One region of the Methylomonas rapida genome, then DNA from elsewhere that is predicted to be linked to it. Evidence: predicted binding sites of a transcription regulator. Region 1 holds the regulator's gene; the other holds the start of a gene.
The links. The regulator HrcA, encoded in region 1, represses chaperone genes, less so after heat shock. The targets are predictions, from matches to a motif close to TNTTAGCACTCNNNNNNNNNGAGTGCTAANA.
Positions count from the first base shown of each region.

Region 2: a site for HrcA is predicted at 2,048-2,078, ahead of groES (co-chaperone GroES). Genes of this name have one in related genera too.

Region 1 covers NZ_CP113517.1:1,044,533-1,048,964, reverse strand. The annotation lists gene dnaK (molecular chaperone DnaK) at 1-899, opposite strand, end outside; gene grpE (nucleotide exchange factor GrpE) at 970-1,620, opposite strand; gene hrcA (heat-inducible transcriptional repressor HrcA) at 1,670-2,710, opposite strand; gene NM686_RS04930 (NAD(+) kinase) at 2,936-3,820, shown strand; gene recN (DNA repair protein RecN) at 3,823-4,432, shown strand, end outside.
Region 2 covers NZ_CP113517.1:3,802,744-3,807,175, forward strand. The annotation lists gene groL (chaperonin GroEL) at 30-1,670, opposite strand; gene groES (co-chaperone GroES) at 1,717-2,004, opposite strand; gene NM686_RS17930 (HesA/MoeB/ThiF family protein) at 2,147-2,893, shown strand; gene NM686_RS21745 (hypothetical protein) at 2,955-3,281, opposite strand; gene NM686_RS17940 (cation-transporting P-type ATPase) at 3,339-4,432, shown strand, end outside.

The DNA of each region.
Region 1 (4,432 bases):
AATTTGACATTCAAATGTTTAGGGCCTGACGCATCGGCCGTGATATACGGCAGATTGATGTCGGTTTGCTCGGCAGAGGACAGCTCGATTTTGGCTTTTTCCGCTGCTTCTTTCAGCCGTTGCAGCGCCAAAGGGTCGTTGTGCAAATCGATGCCGGTGTCTTTTTTGAACTCGCCGGCCAGGAAATCGATGATGCGCAAGTCGAAGTCTTCACCGCCCAGGAAGGTGTCGCCGTTGGTGGCCAATACTTCGAACTGGTGCTCGCCTTCGATTTCGGCGATTTCGATGATGGAAATATCGAAGGTACCGCCGCCCAGGTCGTAAACCGCGATGGTGGTATCGCCTTTGGGTTTATCCATGCCAAACGCCAAGGCCGCCGCGGTCGGTTCGTTGATGATGCGTTTGACGTCCAGACCCGCGATACGACCGGCGTCTTTGGTGGCTTGACGCTGCGAGTCGTTGAAGTAAGCCGGTACGGTGATGACCGCTTCGGTGACTTCTTCGCCCAAAAACGCTTCGGCGTCTTTTTTCAGTTTCATCAACACGCGAGAAGATACTTCGGGCGGCGCCATTTTCTTGCCGTGGCATTCTACCCAGGCGTCGCCGTTGTTGGCTTCCATGATTTTGTAAGGCACCATTTTGATGTCTTTTTGTACCGCATCCTCCTTGAAGCGGCGGCCGATCAAACGCTTGATCGCGAACAAGGTATTTTCGGGATTGGTCACTGCTTGGCGCTTGGCGGACTGGCCGACCAAGACTTCGTTGTCGCCGGTGAACGCGATGATGGACGGCGTGGTGCGCGCGCCTTCGCTGTTTTCGATCACGCGGGCAGTACCGTTTTCCAGTACCGCCACGCACGAGTTGGTGGTACCCAGGTCGATTCCGATCATTTTAGCCATTGAATTTCTCCAGACTTGAATAGGGATAAGTTAAAAAGTTGTTAGCGATATGCGGTTGATTGTTTTAATTTCAAGCCTGCTCATCAATTTTTGTGCCGTCGGCGGCCGGTTTGTCTTCCGCTTTGGCCACCACGACCATGGCCGGACGCAACAAGCGACCGTTCAAGATGTAACCTTTCTGGAACACGGTGATCACGTGATTCGGTTCGATGGTCGAACTCGGCTGCATGACCATGGCCTGATGCAATTCGGGGTTAAAGGGCTGTCCGGTGGGATCGATGGTTTCGATGTTGAATTTGGCGAAAACCGTTTCGAATTGTTTTTTAGTCAGCTCGCTGCCTTCACGCAGCTTGACCACTTCCGGACTGTCGCCAGTGGCGGCCTGAATCCCCAGATCCAGACTATCCATCACGCTCAGCAATTCTTTGGCGAATTTGGCCAGCCCGTACTTGCGTTCATCTTCCAGGTCTTTTTGCACGCGCTTTTTCAGATTTTCCATTTCCGCCAGGGTGCGGATGGCTTTGTCCAGATTCGCGGCCGCCTGTTGCTTGGCCTCTTCGAGCTGTTGCTGCAAAGCCTCGATAGTGACGGCTTCGGTCGCTGCCGTAGTTTCTTTTTCCTCCGAGGCTTGCTCGGCAAAGGCCTCGCTGGTTTGCTCAAGCACTTCAGCGATTAACTCACTATCCGATTGCTGCTCGTGGCTTGATTGCTGATGACTCATGTTTCACTCCAAAGTTGTAATTTTCAGGTCCGTATAACGATAGGGGCGTTTATTTGCTATTCAAGGCCGCGCCCAATAATTTTGCCGTGACATCGACGAAGGGAATCACTTTTTCGTAAGCCATGCGAGTCGGCCCGATCACGCCCAACACGCCGACCACTTCGTCGTTGATCGAATAGGACGAAGTCACCAGGCTGCAATGATCGAAGGCCCGGTAGCCAGATTCCTCGCCGATGAAAATCTGCACGCCTTCCGCCTGCAAACACTGATCCAGCAAATGGATCATGCCGCGCTTCTGGCTGAAAGCTTCAAACAACTGTTTCAAACGCTCCATGTCCGATAGCTCGGAAAAACCCATCAGATTGGTTTCGCCACTCAACACATAATCATCCTTGGGTTTTTCGGCAAACGTCAGTTGCGCCATGGTCATCGCATCGATCATGCCCTGATTGACCTGATTACGATCATGCTCCATGTCGCTTAGAATCAGTTCGCGAATTTTGGACAAACTCCGGCCAGCATAGACGCTATTCAGATAATTGGCGGCTTGCTGCAATTCGGCCGGGCCATAGAGTTTGTCGGTATGAATGATTTTATTGTGGACTTCCTGACCGTCGGTGACAAAAATCACCAACACGCGGGTGTTGGACATCGGCAGGAATTCGATATGCCGCAACGCCACCAATTCCCGACGCGGCAACGTGACGACGCCGGCCATCTTGGTGACGTCGGACAACAATTTGGAAGCCTTGTTCAGCACATCGGCGGGTTCATCGTTTTCGGCCAGCAAACTGGTTTGAAGCTGATCCAGCTCTTGCGACTCCAGCGGCTTGACGGTCAGCAGGCTGTTCACGAACAAACGATAGCCACTGACTGTCGGCACTCGTCCGGCCGAGGTGTGCGGCGAGTGAATCAAGCCCATGTCTTCCAGATCAGCCATGACGTTGCGTATGGTTGCCGGACTTAGTTTCAGCTTAGGATCTTTGGATAACACCCTGGAACCGACCGGCTGGCCGTCCTGTATGTAACGCTCGACCAATGTCTTTAAAAGATAAAGCGATCTTTCGTTCAAATCCTGATTTTTTATCACACCGACACCTGATAATAACAGCTAGCACTCTAAACACTAGAGTGCTAGCAAAAGCTATCAGCTAGATAAATCCTTGTCAACACGGGAAAAATCGACTGCAGTCATTACGCTGATGGCCAACACGGCATGAAGTCCATGGCGAACCAGCAAACCTTTAGATTCCCTACTCGCCCAGGCCTGAATTGTTTGTATAATCCGACGCATTTACCCTAACTTATTTCAACCATGCTCACACCCTTTCACCGCATTGGCATCCTCGGCAAATTTGGCGATCCCGGCAATGCATCGACACTGTCCGAGCTGTGCGATTTTTTGCACGCTCGCGGCCATGAAGTTCTCGCGGACAGCCAGAGCGCCGAATTCATCGCCAATGCCAAGGTGAAGGGCCTGCACATCGATCGCCTGCCCGAGCATTGCGATCTGATGATTGCCGTGGGCGGCGACGGCACCTTTCTGGCCGCGGCCCGCGCCGCCGCCGATTTCGATATTCCCCTGGTCGGCGTGAATCTGGGCAGATTGGGTTTTTTGGTCGATATTTCACCGCAACAACTGACCAGCCGCCTGGAGCAAATTCTGGACGGCCACTATAAAACCGAGAGCCGGCCGCTGTTGCTGGCATCGATCGTCCGTGACGGTCAGGTGATACACCAGCAAACGGCGGTCAATGAAGTGGTCGTGCATCGCTGGGTTACGCCCAGCATGATAGAAATCGATACCCGCATCGACGGCGTTTATTTGAACACCCAGCGCTCGGATGGCTTGATCGTGGCGACCCCAACCGGCTCCACCGCCTATTCGCTGTCCGCGGGCGGTCCGATTCTACATCCCGCCCTGAATGCCTTGGTATTGGTGCCACTGAATCCTCATACCTTGTCGAATCGTCCGTTGGTCATCGACGACAATGTCGAAATCACCATTAGCTTCAGCCAGACCAAGCAGATCAACGCGCTAGTCACCTGCGACCACTTGGAGATACCGGACGTGCTGACCGGCGATAAAATCGTCATCAGGAAAGCCGACAAAACCATTAAAATTTTGCACCCCGAAGATCACGATTTTTTCCATATCCTCAGAAGCAAACTCAACTGGAGTAGCGGTTACACCGCCTGACTATGCTGTTAAATCTGAACATCATCGACCTGGCCGTCGTCGACGCCCTCGATCTGGAATTGGAACCCGGCATGTCGGTACTGACCGGCGAAACTGGCGCCGGCAAATCGATTCTGCTGACTGCCCTGGGCCTGGCTTTGGGCGATCGCGCCGATTCCGGTTATGTGCGCCCCAATAGCAAACGCGCCGAGGTGAACCTGGAATTCGACCTCGGCAAGGCGCCGTTGGTTAAGCAATGGCTGATAGAGCAGGAACTGGACGACGAGAATAACTGCCTGATCCGCCGCACCATCAGCGAGGACGGTCGCTCCAAGGCTTACATCAACAATCGCCCGGTCAACCTGCAAACCTTGCAGGGCTTGAGCCGGCAGCTGGTGGAAATTCACGGTCAGCATGCGCACCTGACCCTGCTGGATCGGGAGGAACAGCGTCAACTGCTGGATGAATTCGCCGGTAATCAGACCTTGTTGCATGAGCTCAATGCCTGTTACCAAGACTGGAAACAAACGCAAAAGACCTTGCAGCAATTATTGAAAGCCGGCAGCGATCAGAGCGAACGCGAGGAATTGCTGGGCTATCAACTGGAAGAGCTCAAACAACTGGACCTGGACA
Region 2 (4,432 bases), 1.8 Mb from region 1:
TCCGGTTTAAGCAGCGCTTATGGCAGCGATTACATCATGCCGCCCATGCCCCCCATGCCGCCCATGTCAGGCATTGCCGGCGCTTTGTTATCAGCCGGTGCATCGGCTACCATAACTTCGGTGGTGATCATCAGGCCAGCAACGGATGCTGCGTTTTGCAGCGCTGAACGGGTCACTTTCGCAGGATCCAGAATACCCATTTGGATCATGTCGCCGTACTCGCCAGTCGCCGCGTTGTAACCGAAGTTACCGCTACCTTTTCTGACTTCGTTCAATACCACGGACGCTTCGTCGCCGGCGTTGGTGACGATTTGGCGCAAAGGCTCTTCCATTGCACGACGCAGGATGTTGATACCGACGTCTTGGTCGTGGTTGATGCCTTTTAGGCCGTCCAGAGCAGACAGCGCACGAATCAATGCGGTACCACCACCAGCTACCACGCCTTCCTCGACCGCGGCGCGGGTGGAGTGCAGCGCATCTTCGACACGGGCTTTCTTCTCTTTCATTTCGACTTCGGTCGCGGCGCCCACTTTGATCACGGCAACACCGCCAGCCAATTTGGCCAGACGTTCTTGCAGTTTTTCACGATCGTAGTCGGAAGTCGCTTCCTCGGCTTGGGCGCGGATTTGCGCCACGCGGCCTTTGATTTGGCCTTCGTCGCCAGCACCGTCAATGATGGTGGTGTTTTCTTTGTTGATTTGCACGCGTTTCGCGGTACCCAACTGGCTGATGTCTGCTTTTTCCAGTGACAGGCCCACTTCTTCGGAAATCACGGTACCGCCGGTCAGGATTGCGATGTCTTCCAGCATGGCTTTACGACGATCGCCGAAACCAGGGGCTTTAACGGCAGCCACTTTGACGATGCCGCGCATGTTGTTGACCACCAGCGTCGCCAGCGCTTCACCTTCGACATCTTCAGCGATGATCAGCAAGGAACGGCCGGATTTGGCTACGCCTTCCAGAATCGGCAGCATTTCGCGGATGTTGGAGATTTTTTTGTCATACAACAACACGAAAGGATCGTCCAGTTCGACGCTCATGCTTTCTTGTTTGTTGATGAAATATGGAGATAAATAGCCGCGGTCGAATTGCATACCTTCTACCACGTCCAACTCGTTGTTCAGACCGGTGCCTTCTTCAACGGTAATAACGCCTTCTTTACCGACTTTTTCCATCGCTTCGGCGATGATCGCACCAACGGATTCGTCGGAGTTGGCGGAGATGGTGCCTACTTGCGCAATGGCTTTGCTGTCGCTGCAAGGCGTCGCCGCTTTTTCGATCGCAGCAACAGCCGCAGTTACCGCGCTGTCGATGCCGCGTTTCAGGTCCATCGGGTTCATGCCGGCCGCAACGGCTTTCAAGCCTTCGTTGACGATAGCTTGCGCCAGAACGGTCGCAGTGGTGGTGCCGTCACCAGCGACGTCGGAAGTCTTGGAGGCGACTTCTTTCACCATTTGCGCCCCCATGTTTTCGAATTTGTCTTTCAATTCGATTTCTTTCGCAACGGAAACACCGTCTTTGGTGATGGTTGGTGCGCCGAAGCTTTTATCCAGAACTGCGTTACGGCCTTTAGGACCCAAAGTGACTTTCACTGCGTTAGCCAAAATGTTTACACCCGCAACCATCAATGTGCGCGCGTCGCTACCAAATTTTACGTCTTTTGCTGCCATTTCTTGTTCCTTTAACGATTAAGTAATTGATAAACAGTCGTTGCGATTAGCCCAAAATGCCCATGATGTCGTCTTCACGCATGATGATATATTGCTCACCATCGACTTTGACTTCGGTGCCGGAATATTTACCGAACAACACTTTGTCACCGACTTTCACTGCCATGGGGCGGACTTGGCCGTTGTCCAACGCTTTGCCTTCACCGACTGCCAATACTTCGCCTTCGCTGGGTTTTTCCGCGGCAGAACCTGGCAGCACGATACCGCCAGCGGTTTTGGTTTCCTCTTCAACACGTTTTACGACGACACGGTCATGTAACGGACGAATTTTCATCAATGTCTCCTTAATGTAGATTAATGTTTAAGTTCAAATAAGTTATTAGCACTCTCTCGCAATGAGTGCTAATAATATCGGGGTTTTGCACTCTGTCAAGCTCTTTGGCATCATCTCCATTGACCTCATCACACCTTTCACCATGAACGACCAACAACTACTCCGATACAGCCGCCAAATCATGCTGCCGCAAGTCGATATTGCCGGTCAGCAAAAACTTCTCGATGCCAGGATATTGATCGTTGGCGCCGGCGGACTCGGCTCACCGGCCGCGATGTATCTGGCCGCGGCGGGTGTCGGTCAGATCACGATTTATGATGACGACCAAGTCGATTTAACCAATTTGCAACGCCAGATTGCTCACGACACCTCCGATATAGGGCTGGATAAAGTTATTTCAACCCTCAATACACTGAAAAAAATCAATCCGGACGTGCAAGTGCATGCGCGCAAGGCGCGCTTGCAGGATGAGTTATTGTTTGAAGAAGTGGCCACCGCCGATGTAGTGTTGGATTGCAGCGACAATTTCGCTACGCGCTTCGCAATCAATCGCGCCTGTGTTCAGCGCGAAACGGCCCTGGTTTCCGGTGCGGCGATTCGCTTTGAAGGCCAAATCAGCGTCTTCACGCCCGGCATCAACGACAGCCCTTGTTATAACTGTCTGTATCAAAGCGACGGCGAGGAATTACAAAACTGCGCCCGCAATGGTGTGATTGCGCCAATCACGGGTATCATAGGTAGCATTCAGGCCCTGGAGGCGATGAAACTGATCATGGCTATCGGGGAAAATCTGACCGGCCGCTTGCTATTACTGGACGGCCTGACAATGGAATGGCAAACCTTGCGCCTGAAAAAAAATCCGGCCTGCCCTACCTGCGGCAATCGATAAAGCAGTGGATACTAAAAAGCCGGGAAATTCCCGGCTTTTCGGTTTTGGCGATCGGCAGCGATTATTTTTTGCCGATCAATCCCTTAGCCATGTTGATCACTTTGCCGGCCACGTTCAAAACAGCCGACTCACTATCGCCATGCGGCTCGATGTCGCCAAACGGTTCGCCATTTTTCATGGTGTACATATAAATAAAGTAGCCCAACGGCGCGAACGCAAAACAGGCAATCACCAGCATCCAAATCCAAAGTTCAATTACACCACCCATAGCCCCCTCCAATTTGTTGTTTTTGTTTTTTAAAATAAGGTTTTGACCTTGAGATTGACTATAACCCCATCCGCATTGGGGAGACAAGTGTAAATTTTTTGTTTCAAATTCATGATACATACGTATAACCTTGCAAGCCATGAGCGCTAGGTTGTCTTACCCATAACGGAGTCCACGATGAAACCGCAGAAAACCGACTGGCACAGTCTGTCCGCAGAAGAACTGCTAAAAACGTTGCAGGTCGAAGCTCAACAAGGCTTGAGCGAAACGGAAGTTCAAAAACGCCTTGAAACTTACGGCCAAAACAAACTGACACCGCGCAAAGGCAAAAACCCTTTGCTGCTGTTTCTGCTGCAATTCCATCAACCCCTGGTTTACATCCTGATCATTTCCGCAACGATTACCGCTTTTTTGCAAGAATGGGTCGATAGCAGCGTCATATTCGGTGTCGTCATTGTCAACGCAATCATTGGCTTCATTCAGGAAGCCAATGCCCTGCGGGCCATCAATGCTTTGGCGCAGGGGCTCAACATCTCTAGCACGGTATTGCGTGCTGGCCAGCGGCGCCAGATATCGGCCAGCGAATTGACCCCAGGCGATATCGTGTTTTTACAGTCCGGTGACAAGGTTCCTGCCGACTTACGCTTACTGCAAATCCGGGAATTGCAAATCGACGAATCGGCGCTGACTGGCGAGTCGGTGCCTGTGGAGAAGCAAATCGGCCTACTCGACACCGCCACGGTGTTGGCTGACCGTAATAACATGGCTTATTCATCCACCTTGGTCACGTATGGCAGCGGACTCGGTGTCGTCGTGGAAACCGGCGATCGCACCGAAATCGGCCTGATCAATCGCATGATCGCCAGCGCTACGGATCTGGAAACGCCATTGACCCAAAAAATCAGCCAATTCAGTCAATTGTTGCTGTGGGTCATCGTCGATTGCGCCGTAATCACCTTTGCCGTCGGCGTCTGGCGCGGCCAATCGATGCTGGACATGTTCATGGCCTCGGTCGCCTTGGCGGTGGGCGCGATACCCGAAGGCTTGCCGGCCGCGATCACCATTACGCTGGCCATCGGCGTCTCTCGCATGGCCAAACGCCATGCCATCATCCGTAAACTGCCCGCGGTAGAAACACTGGGCAGCACCACGGTAATCTGTTCCGACAAAACCGGCACACTGACCCAAAATCAGATGACGGTACAGGCGATTTACACTGGCAGCGAGTATTACGAGGTAACCGGTAGTGGCTATACGCCCGAAGGTGGCTT